DNA from 2 places in the Pallidibacillus thermolactis genome. Region 2 is predicted to be linked to the other one. Evidence: predicted binding sites of a transcription regulator. Region 2 holds the regulator's gene; the other holds the start of a gene.

Region 1 (7,563 bases), on a different contig from region 2:
AGGATTAAAATTATGTTTTTGATAAAGAAGAAGCATTTCTTGTTGTATTTTCATTTGTTCTTCTTTTGTCTTCGCTTTTTTCAAGCGCTTTTGGATTTCTTCCATTTCTGGTCGCATAATCTGCATTTTTTCACGCATAATGACTTGTTTTTTTGCCATATTTAATGCAAAAGGAAGAAGTAGAGTCCTTAAAATAATGGTGATAACGATAATGGCAATTCCATAACTATTACCGAAAAATTCACCTAATGTTTTTAATATAATAATAAAAGGTTGGACTAATAAATCATGGAACCAATGTCCCTCGGTCTCCGCTGCAGCGCATCCAGATAGTGTGAAAACAGCTGCTAAGAGTAAGATTACTAACATTAATTTTTTATATTTATTCAAGATTATTCCTCCTCTAAGCATACATTTTTCATTTTTGCCACAATAGAAGAAGAATAATCATAATCTTCATCTTCATTTTTTCGTTCTAAACGTCTGATTGTTTTCGGCAACCATGAAATCGTTTGTTGTGCAAATTCAATTCTATAATCATTTTTAATCGGTCCTTGCGTTATATACATTTGTTGTAAGCTCTTTGATTGAGTTTGCTGATAGGAAAAAGCATGGAAACATGAATAACTCACAGCTAAAAACAAATAAATAAATAAGCTTACATATGTCGTATAAATCGTGATCTCTAAAACACTATCGATTATCAAATCATACATCTTTTTTACTCCCTAATGCTCCATAAAATTACAATTACAAACGATTACAATTTTATATGAAGTGATTCTATTAAGTCAAGTTTGAGAAAGAATAGATTCAATTTTTTCTTCTAAACTTTTACAATCTATCATATCTATTAGTAAAGAGTAGACTAATAGGTGGGATAAAATGAGAATAATCGTTAAAGTAACATTTTTAGCCATATCTGTATTTGCGATCATTGGAACGATTGTTGCTAGTCAAACGAGTTTGTTTTTTTCTATCATACTAGATGATGGGTATAATGGTAAAGTTGAATCCAATATTTTTATGAGAATGGTGGCAGCTGAAAATCATTATTTTTCACAAAACCTTGAAGCGGATGGAGAAAATCTATTATCAAATGTAATTAAAGTTGCTACTAATATTAATATTAAAGACGTTCGAAGTTTAATTTATGATGAAATTCCAGGTTTATATTCAATGACATCCGAAATAATTGTAGCGGGTGAGGGAGCTGACTTTACGAATCTCCCTATTGAATCTTCTCCACCATTAGAGGAATTGTTAAAAGACCGTGAAGTAAATGAAGATAGTTTAGGGGAAATTAAAGATCGTTCTCCTAACCCACCCGTTGAAAGACCTGAAAAAAATACAGTATTTATTTATCACTCTCATAATCGGGAGTCATTTAATCCGCACTTAAAAGACTCTGGACAAACTTCGAATGTTCAACATAAAGAAGTGAATGTTACAATGGTTGGGGAACGCTTAGGAAATAAATTATTAGAACATGGTATTGGAACAGTAGTTGATAAAACAGATATCGCTACCATATTAAATAAACGAGGCTGGAAGTTTGGAAAGTCCTATGAAGCTTCGAGAGAAGTCGTGGTTGAAGCTCTAGCGGAAAATGATGATTATGTTTATTTGCTGGATATTCATAGGGATAGTGCCCCACGTAAAAGTACGACTACAACAATAAACGGTGAAACCTATGCACGCTTATATTTTGTAATCGGTGCTAGTCATCCAAACTATAAAGAAAATGAGAAGTTCGCCAATGAGCTACATCAAAAATTAGAAGAAAAATATCCAGGCTTGTCAAAAGGGGTTTATAAAAAGAGCAAAGCAGGAGGTAATAACGGTATTTATAACCAAGACCTTTCACCAAATTCCGTAGTCATTGAGATCGGCGGGGTAGATAATACATTAGATGAATTATATAATACAGCAGATGTTTTAGCAGAGGTATTTGCTGAATATTATTGGCAAAATAGTGATGCCCTTGAAGTATCAGGAACTGGCGAAAAATAGGAAAAAGCGGAAAGCAAATACTTTCCGCTTTTTTCATTTTATTTTAATTATGTTTTTCATTATAAGACAGTTATAACCATTTAACTTTTGGCTCCGTTTTATCCCTAATTCGCTTTATGTTAGCTCGGTGTCGATAAATAATAAATCCTGCCAACAATAAGACAACAATAATAAAGATAGGATCCATTGTAAAAATCGAATAGATAATGGCGACAACTGCGGCTACTATAGATGAAAGTGATACATATTTTGATAAGTATAGGGAAATTAAAAATGCAGCTATTAAAATTAGGAAAAAGATCGGGTCGTAATAAAGCATTACACCACCGGAGGTTGCAACCGCTTTACCACCACGAAAACCAGCAAAGATTGGAAACATATGACCAACTACTGCAAAAAGACCGATCAAAAGTATATGTATGTTCCATTCCATTCCTAAACCAAAGTAGCCAAATAAAGATGGAAGAGCTGTAGCTAAAGTGCCTTTTAAAATGTCCATAATCATAACAACGATACCAGCTTTGACTCCTAAAACACGGAACGTATTTGTTGCTCCTAAATTCCCGCTACCATGTTCTCGTATATCCGTTTTATAAAAAGATTTACCAATTAATAGTCCCGATGGTATGGATCCAATTAAATACGATAACATAATGATAATTGCAGTGATCATTTCTTTTACCTCGCTTTATATTACAATATCTTACAATATCAACAACTAGATTATACATAATGATACACTAAAATTATAGAAGAAAAAAGATAATGATAATGATTTTAATCTGTTCAATTAAGAAATGAATACATTTTATATTATTATTCGTAGAAATAGGCTGACAAGTTATGTCAGCCTCATCGGAACAAAATTATAATATATCTAAATTAATGAGGAGAGCAAGAGCGATCTGTAATAAAATTTGCAGGTTTAATGCAATGTTTGTATCCGTAGTGTGTACTTTTACATCTCGTGAATTTTCGATGATTGTTTTTTGAATGTTAACTTGTTTAATACCTGTTGATTGGAAAATACTTTGTTTAACTTCTTCTGCATCTTCACTAGATAGAATTGAGATTTCAATAACAGCCGTGATAAATGCGTTTAATGAAGCTACAAGTGAAAGTGCTAACTTTGTATCAGTTGTTTCGACATCAACATCACAAGAATCTTTAATAAAAATCCATTCCTCGGAAAATTGGAACTCTTTAACTTTTTGAACATTTTGTTGATCAACATCTTCATTATCTTTAAAGCAAAGACTCATAGGATGAACACTATTAGGATCTAGGGCATTCCATCTATTATTATTATTCGTATTATCTATTTTTGCTCTATAAACCTCTTGATTCATTTTCTCATTCCTCCTTTTTGCATTTACTATAAAATATGCTTTTTTGATTGGATTGCAAGGGACAACTTACCGAAGTCTTCTGCCCCTTTTTGTTCTTTTTGCCTTGTTTTCGTCCTTATCTATTTCTTCTACAGCAGGTAATTCGGGTTGTCCAGACGCTTTTAAAAACTGATTTACTTCATTTTGTAATTTATTGAAGATTTTTCGAATTTGTTTTTTATCTTCTGACGTTAAATTATTATTCACTTTTGCCTTATGTTTCTCTAAAGCCTTTTTTACTACCAGATTTACTAAATCTTTTTGTGAATCTGGTAATTTTGTTCTTTTGTTATTCAATTCATTCACCCTTCCTTTCTTCTTGATAATTTACTTTATGTATAAGATGGATTTATTGTGTAGACAAGTGCATATGAAATGCATAGTAAAATCATGAAGTCTTGTAAAGTTTTTGAAAAGCCTATAAATATATAGTATGATGAAGCTAATTACAAAAGGTTATATTTGAATGGAGGGAAATTCTATGGTTCAGAATCCTACATTAGAAGAGATGGGGGAAATATTGAAAAATGCAAAACGCATTGCCGTAGTCGGTTTAAGCAATAATCCGGAAAGAACGTCGTATCAAGTTTCCAAAGCGATGCAAGATGCCGGCTATGAAATTATTCCAGTTAATCCTGTTATCGATGAAGCTTTAGGTGTTAAAGCAGTTAAATCTTTAAAGGATATAGATGGCCACATTGATATTGTGAATGTGTTTCGCAGAAGTGAATATTTACCTGAAATCGCAAAAGAATTTGATGAAGTCGATGCAGATGTGTTCTGGGCACAACAGGGAGTTGTAAATGAGGAAGCATATCAATTTTTAAAAAATAAAGGTTATACCGTTATAATGGATGCATGTATAAAAGTAATTCACGCATTAACAAAGGATAAATCTTAAACGAGAAGATGAAGCAATTGGCATTTTGCTGATTGCTTTTTATATTTCTCAAATTTACGGTAAAGGACTATAAAAGTATGCTGAATGTCAATGCAATGTGGACAAAAGCTGAAATAACAGTTTATAATGAAATGGATACAAACGAACGTTCTATTATTTATTCAAGTCGACAAGGATGTTTGTTTCCTTTATAATTAGCATTACTTTGATAGTTGAAAGGGGAATGGTTGTGGCAAATTTTCAACCAACAGAATATAATGATGATTCTATCCAGGTCCTGGAAGGCCTTGAGGCAGTTCGAAAACGGCCAGGAATGTATATTGGTAGTACGGATGCAAGAGGACTGCATCATTTAGTTTATGAAATTGTCGATAATGCTGTCGATGAAGTTCTTTCTGGATTTGGTGATCACATTATCGTCAAAATACATAAAGATAATAGTATTACTGTCATCGATCATGGTCGAGGAATGCCGGTCGGAATGCATAAATCTGGCAAACCTACACCTGAAGTGATTTTTACAGTATTACATGCTGGCGGGAAATTTGGACAAGGTGGTTATAAAACGAGCGGGGGTCTACATGGTGTAGGCGCATCTGTTGTAAATGCTTTGTCCGAATTTTTAGAGGTTACCATTAAAAGAGATGGTTATATATATAGACAACGGTTTGAAAATGGCGGTAAACCGGTTACAACATTAGAAAAACTAGGAAAAACGAAGGAAACAGGAACGACGATCCATTTTAAACCTGATGCATCAATTTTTTCAACTACGGTTTTTAATTATGAATTGCTAAGTGAAAGATTACAAGAATCTGCATTTTTATTAAAAGGATTAAGAATCGATATAATGGATGAACGCGAAGATAAATCGGCGGTCTTCCAATATGACACAGGACTAGAAGCATTTATAAAATTTTTAAATGAAGATAAAGAGGCGCTTCATCCAGTTGTTAGTTTTGAAGGCAAACAAAATAATATCGAGATTGATTTTGCTTTTCAGTTTCATGATGGTTATTCGGAAAATATGTTATCTTTTGTCAATAACGTTCGGACAAATGATGGCGGAACCCATGAATCAGGTGCAAAATCTGCTATAACGAAAGCATTTAATGAATATGCTCGACAAATGAACTTGTTAAAAGAAAAGGATAAAAATTTAGATGGAGCTGATGTTAGAGAAGGGCTTTCCGCTATTATTTCGGTTCGAATTCCAGAAGAGATTCTTCAATTTGAAGGACAAACGAAAGGGAAACTGGGCACAAGTGAAGCCAGAACTGCTGTTGAATCTTTTGTCATGGAACAGTTATCGTTTTATCTGCAAGAGAATACAGAAATTAGTACGATGCTTGTAAAAAAAGCTATAAAAGCACAGCAAGCACGTGAAGCAGCAAGAAAAGCGAGAGAAGAAGCCAGGTCTGGAAAAAAACGAAAAAGATCAGAAACACTTTTATCAGGTAAACTTACTCCTGCCCAATCGAAAAATCCAAATAAAAATGAACTCTTCTTAGTTGAAGGGGATTCTGCTGGCGGTTCGGCAAAACAAGGAAGAGACCGTCGTTTTCAAGCTGTATTACCTTTAAGAGGTAAAGTAATCAATACAGAAAAAGCAAAACTTGCAGATATTATGAAAAATGAAGAAATAAATACGATTATTTATACAATTGGAGCGGGAGTCGGGGCAGATTTTAATATTGAAGAATCGAATTACGATAAAATTATTATTATGACCGACGCGGATACGGACGGTGCGCATATTCAAATTTTGCTATTAACGTTTTTCTATCGATATATGAGACCGTTAATTGAAGCAGGTAAAGTCTATATTGCTATGCCTCCTTTATATAAAATAAGTAAAGGTAGTGGAAAAAAAGAACAAATTAAATATGCTTGGACCGATGAAGAATTACAGCAAGTCCTTAAACAATTTGGCAAAGGCTATGTCATTCAAAGATATAAAGGGTTAGGTGAAATGAATGCTGAACAATTGTGGGAGACAACAATGAACCCGGAAACAAGAACATTAATTCGCGTTCGAATTGATGATTTTACTCGTGCAGATCGGCGAATCACGACATTAATGGGTGATAAAGTAGAACCGCGTCGAAAATGGATTGAATCGAATGTGGATTTTGGTATGGAGGAAGAAGGAAGTATATTAGACAATCAAAACTTCCAAATTGAGCAGTTTAATGCAAATGAGGTGAACGAATAATGTCTGCAAAAAAAGAAGAACATTTAATTGAAATGCCTCTGGAAGATGTATTTGGTGATCGATTCGGTCGCTATAGTAAATATATTATCCAAGATCGTGCACTACCTGATGCAAGAGATGGGCTAAAGCCTGTACAACGTCGTATCTTATATGCGATGCATATTGCTGGTAATACGTCTGAAAAGCCTTTCCGTAAATCAGCTAAAACTGTTGGTAATGTAATCGGTAACTATCACCCACATGGTGATTCATCAGTATACGAAGCGATGGTTCGACTCAGTCAAGATTGGAAAATGCGCAATGTTTTAATCGAAATGCATGGAAATAACGGTAGCATAGACGGTGATTCTCCTGCAGCTATGCGTTATACAGAGGCAAGACTTTCTAATATTAGTACGGAACTATTGCGTGACATTGAAAAAGAGACCGTTGATTGGGTTCCAAACTTTGATGATACCGAAGAAGAACCTGTGGTTTTACCAGCACGTTTACCTAATTTGTTATTAAATGGTTCAACAGGCATTTCCGCTGGATACGCAACGGATATTCCTCCTCATAATTTAGGAGAAGTGATTGATGGAGCGATTTACCGTATGCAACATCCCAACTCCACGGTTGATGATTTAATGAAAATTATTAAAGGTCCTGACTTTCCAACTGGTGCAATTATCCAAGGAATTGATGGGATTAAGAAGGCTTATGAAACCGGTCGCGGTAAAATCATTATCCGTGGTAAAGCAGAAATCGAAAAAATGCGTGGGGGAAGGGAACAAATTGTTATTTCCGAAATTCCTTATGATGTTAACAAGGCACAAATGGTAAAGAAAATTGATGAAATCCGAATAGACAAAAAGGTCGAAGGAATTTCTGAAGTTCGTGATGAAACAGATCGGACAGGGTTACGGGTTGTTGTTGAGTTAAAAAAGAATGCTGATAGTATAGGAATTTTAAACTATTTATATAAAAATACGGATCTTCAAGTAACATATAATTTTAATATGGTTGCGATTTACAATCGTCGTCCAAAATTAATGAATCTTCTAAAT
Region 2 (8,349 bases):
AATTAAGCAGGATATTATCGTTTTTGTCGATAATTGTTACGGTGAATTCGTTGAATTGCGAGAGCCAACCCACGTCGGTGTAGATTTAATGGCTGGTTCGTTAATTAAAAACCCTGGAGCTGGCTTAGTGAAAACAGGAGGTTATATAGTAGGAAGACAAGATCTTGTAGACCGATGTGCTTTTCGATTAACTGCCCCTGGCATTGGTAAAGAAGCAGGAGCATCATTATATAGCCTACTTGAGATGTACCAAGGATTTTTCTTAGCACCCCATGTTGTGGGTCAAGCCTTAAAAGGTGCTGTATTTACTTCGGCGATGCTAGAGCGACTTGGTCTAAATACCGACCCGGCATGGAATGCCAATAGAACGGATTTAATTCAATCAGTGCAATTCGATGATAAAGAACGAATGATCGCATTTTGTCAAGCTATTCAATATGCTTCTCCGATTAATTCGCAATTCACTCCATACCCAAGCTATATGCCTGGTTATGAAGATGATGTCATCATGGCTGCGGGTACGTTTATTCAAGGTTCTAGTATTGAATTATCTGCAGATGGGCCAATCCGACCACCTTATGTTGCTTATATACAAGGCGGTTTAACTTATGAACATGTAAAAATCGCCATTTGTACTGCTTTAGATCATTTGATCGATAAGGGTTTATTATATATCCAATAGTAAGGTAAAATTTGGGCTGAATGAACACAGCCCAAATTTTTTATTAAATGAAATCGTGATGGAATTATGATAAAAGAAACGAAGTTGTGTATAAAATTAAAAAAACTGGTACCAATAAAAGGGACAATTGTTTTATTTACATAACAATTTGTGATTCGGTTATCATTTCATCCAAATCTTAATTTTCTAGATCCATTAATAAAAATGGAAAGAAGTAAGTGTGTGTTTAAACGTAAAAAATTAAAAAAAGGGACAATCGCCATTTTATAAAAAAATTTTTCTGAATATCATATCTAGCATTGACAACTAAAATATTCTTGAAATATAATTACACCATAATTTTTTGGATGGATCTTTATTGTGTGAACATTCCAAAGAAAAAAATTGTGTGAGATTTATTTTTACCCAATCTATTTAAAAGATGGAGGCAAGTGAATGGGGAAATATACCAAAGAAGATATTTTACGTTTAGCAAAAGAGCAAGAAGTATCGTTTATTCGTCTACAATTTACGGATATTCTAGGAACAATTAAAAATGTCGAGATTCCATTGAGTCAATTACCAAAAGCACTAGATAATAAGATGATGTTTGATGGTTCTTCTATCGAAGGATTTGTACGTATAGAAGAAAGTGATATGTATTTATATCCTGATTTGGATACGTGGGTGATCTTTCCTTGGACTGCAGGGCGTGGAAAGGTGGCACGCTTAATTTGTGATATATATACAGCAGATGGTAAGCCTTTTGCAGGTGATCCAAGAAGTAATTTAAAACGAGTGTTATCCGAAATGGAAGAAATGGGTTTCACCCACTTTAATTTAGGTCCAGAGCCTGAATTCTTCTTATTTAAATTAGATGAATACGGCGAACCGACATTAGAGTTGAATGACCATGGTGGATATTTTGATCTAGCGCCGACGGATTTAGGTGAAAACTGTCGTAAAGAAATTGTAGTTGAATTAGAAGAAATGGGATTCGAAGTAGAAGCATCACACCATGAAGTAGCTCCTGGTCAACATGAAATCGACTTTAAGTATGCCGATGCAGTCACTGCCTGTGATAACATTCAAACATTTAAATTAGTTGTAAAAACAATAGCAAGAAAGCATGGTTTACATGCTACATTTATGCCAAAACCAATTTACGGAATAAGCGGTTCAGGAATGCATTGTAATTTATCTCTATTTAAGGGAAATGAAAATGTGTTTTTTGACCCAAATGGCAAATTACAGCTTAGTGAAGTAGCATATCAATTTATGGCAGGGATTTTAAAACATGCACCAGGATATACAGCTATTACCAATCCTATTGTCAATTCTTATAAACGATTAGTACCAGGGTATGAAGCTCCCGTTTATGTTGCTTGGTCAGCTAGAAATCGTAGTCCACTTGTTCGTATTCCTACATCAAGAGGACTAAGTACACGTGTTGAATTGCGTAGTGTTGACCCTGCAGCAAACCCATACTTAGCAATGGCTGTATTACTTAGAGCAGGGTTAGATGGTATTAAAAATAAATTAACACCACCAGCTCCAGTCGATCGAAATATATATGAGATGACGAAAGAAGAACGGGAAGCAGAAGGAATTAGCGATCTCCCTGGAACACTTCATTTCGCAATAGAAGAACTGCGGAAAGATGAAGTTATTAAAGATGCTTTAGGTCCACATATTTTTACTAACTTTGTGGAAGCTAAGGAAATCGAATGGAACATGTTCCGCTCTCATGTCACAAATTGGGAAAGAGACCATTATATGAAACTTTATTAAAAATAGATTGAACGTAATTCATCTATACTTTTTTAGTGAATTAAAGGAATAACGAAATATCTGATATTTTAGTTGTATTAATCTAAAGCATGTGTTAGTATTAAAATAAATTAAATAAAGGAATCCTTCGGGGCAGGGTGAAATTCCCGACCGGCGGTGATGAGGGTGCTTGCACTCTCTCAGTCCGTGACCCATTTTCATTCTATATGGAAATGGCTGATTTGGTGAAATTCCAAAACCGACAGTTAAAGTCTGGATGGGAGAAGGATGTCATAGTATCGTTTAAATTTATCTATTTAAACGTTTATTTGTCATACCATTAAAGCCCCATACTTCATGTATGGGGTTTTATTCATCTATAAACTTTACTTCAATGTTAGAGTATCCATTTCTTTTATTATCAAACAATTCATATTATTTTCACCTCTAAACCCTCCCCGTTTCTTGGATTCCTTATTATTCAATTGAAAAATTTTTTATTTTGAAGATGAAAGAGGCGATGTGTATTTGTTCACAGGTATAGTTGAAGAAATTGGAACAGTATCTCGAATTCGACAAAATGGACCAACTTTAATGATTACCATTAAAGCGAACAAGATCTTACATGATGTAAATTTAGGTGATAGTATTGCTGTTAACGGTGTTTGTTTAACGGTAACAAACTTTTCAAAGGACCACTTTGAAGTTGATGTCATGCCTGAAACATATAAAGATACCACATTGAAATATTTAAAAGTTGGTTCGGAAGTTAATTTGGAACGTGCCTTAGCAGCAAACGGTCGTTTTGGAGGTCATTTTGTAACGGGCCATACGGATGGTATCGGAACGATTTGGAAACGAACAAATTATGAGAATTCGATTTTAATTGAATTAGAAATACCAGAGAAATTTTCTCACCTTGTGTTAGAAAAAGGCTCGATCGCGATTGATGGAACATCTTTAACTATTTTCAAAGTGAGCCATAATACGATAACCATTTCTCTTATTCCACACACAGCTAAAGCATCTATTATCGGTTCAAAGAAAGAAGGAGAAAAGGTTAATTTAGAATTCGATATGATTGCAAAATATTTGCATACTTTTATACAAAATAAAAGAACAACAACCAATTCAAAAGGTATTACAATGGATTTTTTAAAAGAAAATGGATTTTAATCAATACGTTCTTTGTATATTTATCGAGGAGTGAAATCCAATGTTCAATTCGATAGAAGAAGCATTAGAAGATTTAAAACAAGGAAAAATAATTATTGTCGTTGACGATGAAAACCGTGAAAACGAAGGTGATTTTCTAGCTTTAGCAGATTTTGCGACCCCTGAGACGATAAATTTCATGGCAAAAGAAGGAAGAGGATTAATTTGTACGCCGATTACCGAAGAGATCGCTAATCGTTTAAATTTACATCCGATGGTAGAAAATAATACCGACACAAAACAAACGGCTTTTACAGTTTCGATCGACCATAAAGATACAACGACGGGGATTAGTGCGTTTGAACGCTATCATACGATCAAAAAAATCCTTGACCCACAAAGTAAGGCAACCGACTTTAATAGGCCAGGGCATGTGTTCCCTTTAATTGCAAAAAATGGAGGAGTTTTAAATCGTCCTGGTCATACAGAAGCTGCCATTGACTTTGCTAAATTAGTTGGGGCAAACCCGGTCGGTATTATTTGTGAAATAATGAATGATGACGGATCAATGGCACGATTGAATCATCTTATTGAAATGGCAGAACGATTTCAATGTAAATTAGTATCTATTGAACAATTACAACGATACTTATTAAAACAACTAGTTTAGTTGTTTAAAATTTATAAAAATTATTCTTTTTTCATTTATGAATGTTAAGATATTTATAGAAGGAGAGATAGAAGTGAAAAAAGTGTATGAAGGAAATTTGATTGGAACAGGACTTAAATTGGCGATCGTCGTATCGAGGTTTAATGAATTTATCAATGGACGGTTATTAACGGGAGCAGAAGATGCTTTAAAAAGGCATGGTGTGGAAGATGAAAATATAGAAATATACTGGGTACCGGGTGCATTTGAAATTCCACTAACAGCACAAAAATTAGCAGAATCTAAAAAGTTCGATGCTGTCATTACTTTGGGGACCGTTATTAGAGGTGCAACTCCACATTTTGATTATGTTAGTAATGAAGTAGCAAAAGGTGTAGCTAGTGCAAGTATGAAAACAGGTGTCCCGATTATTTTTGGCGTTTTGACAACAGATACTATTGAACAAGCGATTGAACGTGCTGGTACAAAGGCGGGTAATAAAGGATATGATGCAGCTGTAACAGCAATTGAACTTGCAAATTTATATAAAGAGATCGCAAATTAATAGAATATTTTTATATCGTAAGAATTGTTTTTTATATGAATTTAATTGTAAAGGGAGGTCGAGGATAAAACGAGTCGAAAATAAGTTAAAAAAGCCTCTGAACCGAGTATTTGAGGGCAAAACCCGAGTGTAGAACTGTCTTTGAATATGTTTAAAAATAACTTGGTGATAGTGGTTTATTAAAATATTTTAATAGAAATATATATAAGTTCAACGGTAAAAACTATCACTAACACTAATTATTAAGATGGTGCGGATATATTGCAATAAGATAAAAGTATTTAAAAATCCTTAGCTGCGTCGAGCAGTTAAGGACTTTTTAATTACAATGGTTAAATTATATTTTTAATAAATGTGGCGATAAACTCCAATGACCTTTCCTAATATTTTTACATTTTCTACAATAATAGGAGCCATTGTTGAATTTTCTGGTTGTAATCGAATATAATCCTTCTCTTTATAAAACCGTTTCACTGTAGCTTCATAATCTTCAGTCATAGCTACTACGATATCTCCATTTTCGGCATTGTTTTGTTGACGGACAACGACATAGTCCCCATCTAATATACCTGCTTCAATCATACTATCTCCCATTACTTCAAGCATGAATACTTGATCACCGCTAGGTGCTAACTTTTCAGGCAAAGGAAAGTATTCTTCAATATTTTCAACAGCAGTAATCGGTTGTCCAGCGGTTACACGACCTACGATTGGCACTTGGCGAACAGGTACTTCTGGTTCAGTAATTTCTCTTCCATCTAAAACTTCAATTGCCCGAGGTTTCGTTGGGTCTCTACGGATTAGACCTTTACTTTCCAAACGCGCTAAATGACCATGAACAGTAGAACTAGACGATAGACCGACAGCTTCACCAATTTCACGAACAGATGGCGGATAACCTTTTTCACGAACTTCTCTTTTTATAAAATCTAGTATTTCTTGTTGTCGTTTTGATAATTTGGTCATATTTTCCACCTCGCAAACATATTTTTTAATAGTATATCATGACGGACAGATGTTTGACAAACGTAAGTTCGAGAAAAATACGAACAAATTTTCGTGATAAATATTGACACAAATATATGTTCGTATTATAATTTCTTTAACAAAAAACGAACAAATATTCGGTTGGGGTGGTTATCATGATCTTACAAAGACTCTGGAAAAATTATTGTTATGTTATTCTATTAATAATCATATCTATCATTTTTAGTTTCGTTTATGTCTTTACAATGTCTGAGAGTCATATTGAACAGGAAAACCAAGATTTTGAAAACCAACATATTGACTACGCAGTTGAATGGAAAAGTTCAATGAAATAAAATAGAGATAAGATCTTGAAAAAGTAGGTGTTTATTTGCAAGCAATTATATATTGTCGTGTCAGTACGGAAAAAGATACACAAGAGTCTTCATTACAAAGGCAAGAAGAAGAATTAATTTATTTAGCAAATCAACATAATTTCCAAGTCGTTAAAATTGTCAAAGAACAAGCAAGTGGTTATGATTTAGATCGACCAGGAATATTGGAAGTTATGGAACATTTAGAAAATATGGATGACCGCATTTTATTAATTCAAGATGAAACAAGATTAGGAAGAGGGAACGCCAAAATAGCTTTATTACATGTACTAATTAAGTTGGGGGTAAAAATCTATACAATATCAGATAACGGAGAGTTACAAATTTCCGATGCAGATTCAATGGTTTTAAAAATTGTTGCCCTTGTCGAAGAATATCAAAGAAAATTACATAATATAAAAATAAAAAGAGGAATGGAACGAGCTGTTGAAAAAGGTTATCGACCTGAACTGAACTTATCAAATCGAGGAACGAATGCAGGTCGCGAACGGAAAGAAGTTCCAATTGAAGAGATTGTGCGCCTAAGAGATAAAGGGTTAACATTTCACGATATTGCTGCTACATTACGTGGGTTCGGTTATCACGTATCAAAGGCGACAGTTCACCGCAGATATCAAGAATATAAACTAGATGAGCATAAAATGGAAAAATCATGATGCTCATTTTTATTGCCTTCAAAACCGTTTTTTTATACGATTATAGGTGTTCACATGTATCTTAGAATTTGATAGAAAGAGGTATATAAAATGATTTCAAAGGAAAAAATAGCGAGAATTAATGAGTTAGCAGCTAAAAAGAAAAAAGAAGGGTTGACCATGGAAGAGGCAAAAGAACAATCCCGACTGCGAAGTGAATACTTACAAAATGTTCGAAACCAATTAAAAAATACACTTGAAAATGTGACGATTGTAGATGCCAAAGGTAATGATGTGACACCCGAAAAATTAAAACAAATAAAAATGCGTAAAAGAAATCACTAATTTAATTTTGAAATATGATGGTCAAAAACTTCTTTAAAAATGAATAGGAGTTATAATGAAGGAACCATCTAATCTAGTAAATAAGGATATTATTATGATGGTTCCTTATTTTATGAATAATGATGATTTCGACAAAGATAGAACTTATTTTCACAATAATTTGACATAAATTTCACCCTATTTCATATACAATATAAGGAATAGTATGAAATATTCCAAAAATGAAATAGGGGTTGTAGTGAAGATGAGGAGATACGATTTATATATAATTGACGATCAATTTATCAATTATTATTATGGTAGGGAAAGGATTTTCTATAATCTATTTAAAGATTACGAAAAAGCAAATGCTAGTTTAAAAAAGGTCCTATATAAACAAATTGATTACATTACGAAAACAATGCCTGTATTACGCATTCATAAGCAGTTAATTCAGCTACTAAGTAAACATAAAGATTACTATATGAAAGATGGTGTTTATTGTCTAGAAAATAAGACAAGTTCTGCCCGATTAACTTTACAAAATAAAAGATGTATTTTATATGCGACAGGTAGTATACATGCTGAAATGATAATTTTTGAAGCCTTACGTAAAGTAGACTTAAATTTTTTAGCAATTGATATTGAAAATGAACGGTTCGGTTGGATTAAGCCAATGAAAGAGAAGCATTATATATAATCATAAATCGTTGTCTCCTGCTGTTCACGACGAATTTGTTTTTAGATGGTGAAAATTGTAAAATTTACTTGATAAAAATGAAATAAAATGGAAAAATAGTGTATGTTGTCATATTGTAAAAACGACATACCTTTAGTAAACTTTTTTATAGACAACATGAAGGAGGATAATGTTATGCCGTGGTGGGGTTATTTACTAATCGTCGTTGCATTACTCGGTGGCGTTGCGATTGGATTTTTCTTAGCACGTAAATATATGATGGACTACTTGAAGAAAAATCCACCAATTAATGAACAAATGATCCGAGTGATGATGATGCAAATGGGACAAAAACCATCGCAGAAGAAAATTAATCAAATGATGAATATGATTAATAAGCAACAAGAAAAACAATAATCCAAGAGCAAAACTCCTAAATAAGATTAATAAAAGGTAATCTCCTTGTTATTAATACATATTTAGGTAATTCAGACACAATGATCACTATTTCCGTATGATTAATGCTGAATCGGAAAGGTGGTCATTTTTT

The links. The regulator LexA, encoded in region 2, represses DNA repair genes until DNA is damaged. The targets are predictions, from matches to a motif close to CGAACATATGTTCG.
Region 1: a site for LexA is predicted at 4,441-4,454, ahead of parE (DNA topoisomerase IV subunit B). Genes of this name have one in related genera too.

What each region holds. Positions count from the first base shown of each region.
Region 1 covers NZ_JAOUSE010000011.1:23,525-31,087, reverse strand. The annotation lists gene yidC (membrane protein insertase YidC) at 1-390, opposite strand, end outside; gene OEV82_RS05835 (hypothetical protein) at 393-716, opposite strand; gene spoIIP (stage II sporulation protein P) at 886-2,013, shown strand; gene plsY (glycerol-3-phosphate 1-O-acyltransferase PlsY) at 2,084-2,686, opposite strand; gene OEV82_RS05820 (spore coat protein) at 2,880-3,362, opposite strand; gene OEV82_RS05815 (hypothetical protein) at 3,429-3,698, opposite strand; gene OEV82_RS05810 (CoA-binding protein) at 3,883-4,302, shown strand; gene parE (DNA topoisomerase IV subunit B) at 4,532-6,517, shown strand; gene parC (DNA topoisomerase IV subunit A) at 6,517-7,563, shown strand, end outside.
Region 2 covers NZ_JAOUSE010000060.1:5,635-13,983, reverse strand. The annotation lists gene OEV82_RS14095 (methionine gamma-lyase family protein) at 1-682, shown strand, start outside; gene glnA (type I glutamate--ammonia ligase) at 1,118-2,452, shown strand; FMN riboswitch at 2,572-2,724, shown strand; gene ribE (riboflavin synthase) at 2,960-3,607, shown strand; partial or broken gene ribB (3,4-dihydroxy-2-butanone-4-phosphate synthase) at 3,648-4,235, shown strand; gene ribH (6,7-dimethyl-8-ribityllumazine synthase) at 4,330-4,800, shown strand; gene lexA (transcriptional repressor LexA) at 5,146-5,766, opposite strand; gene OEV82_RS14065 (hypothetical protein) at 5,943-6,122, shown strand; gene OEV82_RS14060 (YneB family resolvase-like protein) at 6,158-6,817, shown strand; gene OEV82_RS14055 (DUF896 domain-containing protein) at 6,908-7,141, shown strand; gene sirA (sporulation inhibitor of replication protein SirA) at 7,386-7,820, shown strand; gene OEV82_RS14045 (YneF family protein) at 7,995-8,216, shown strand.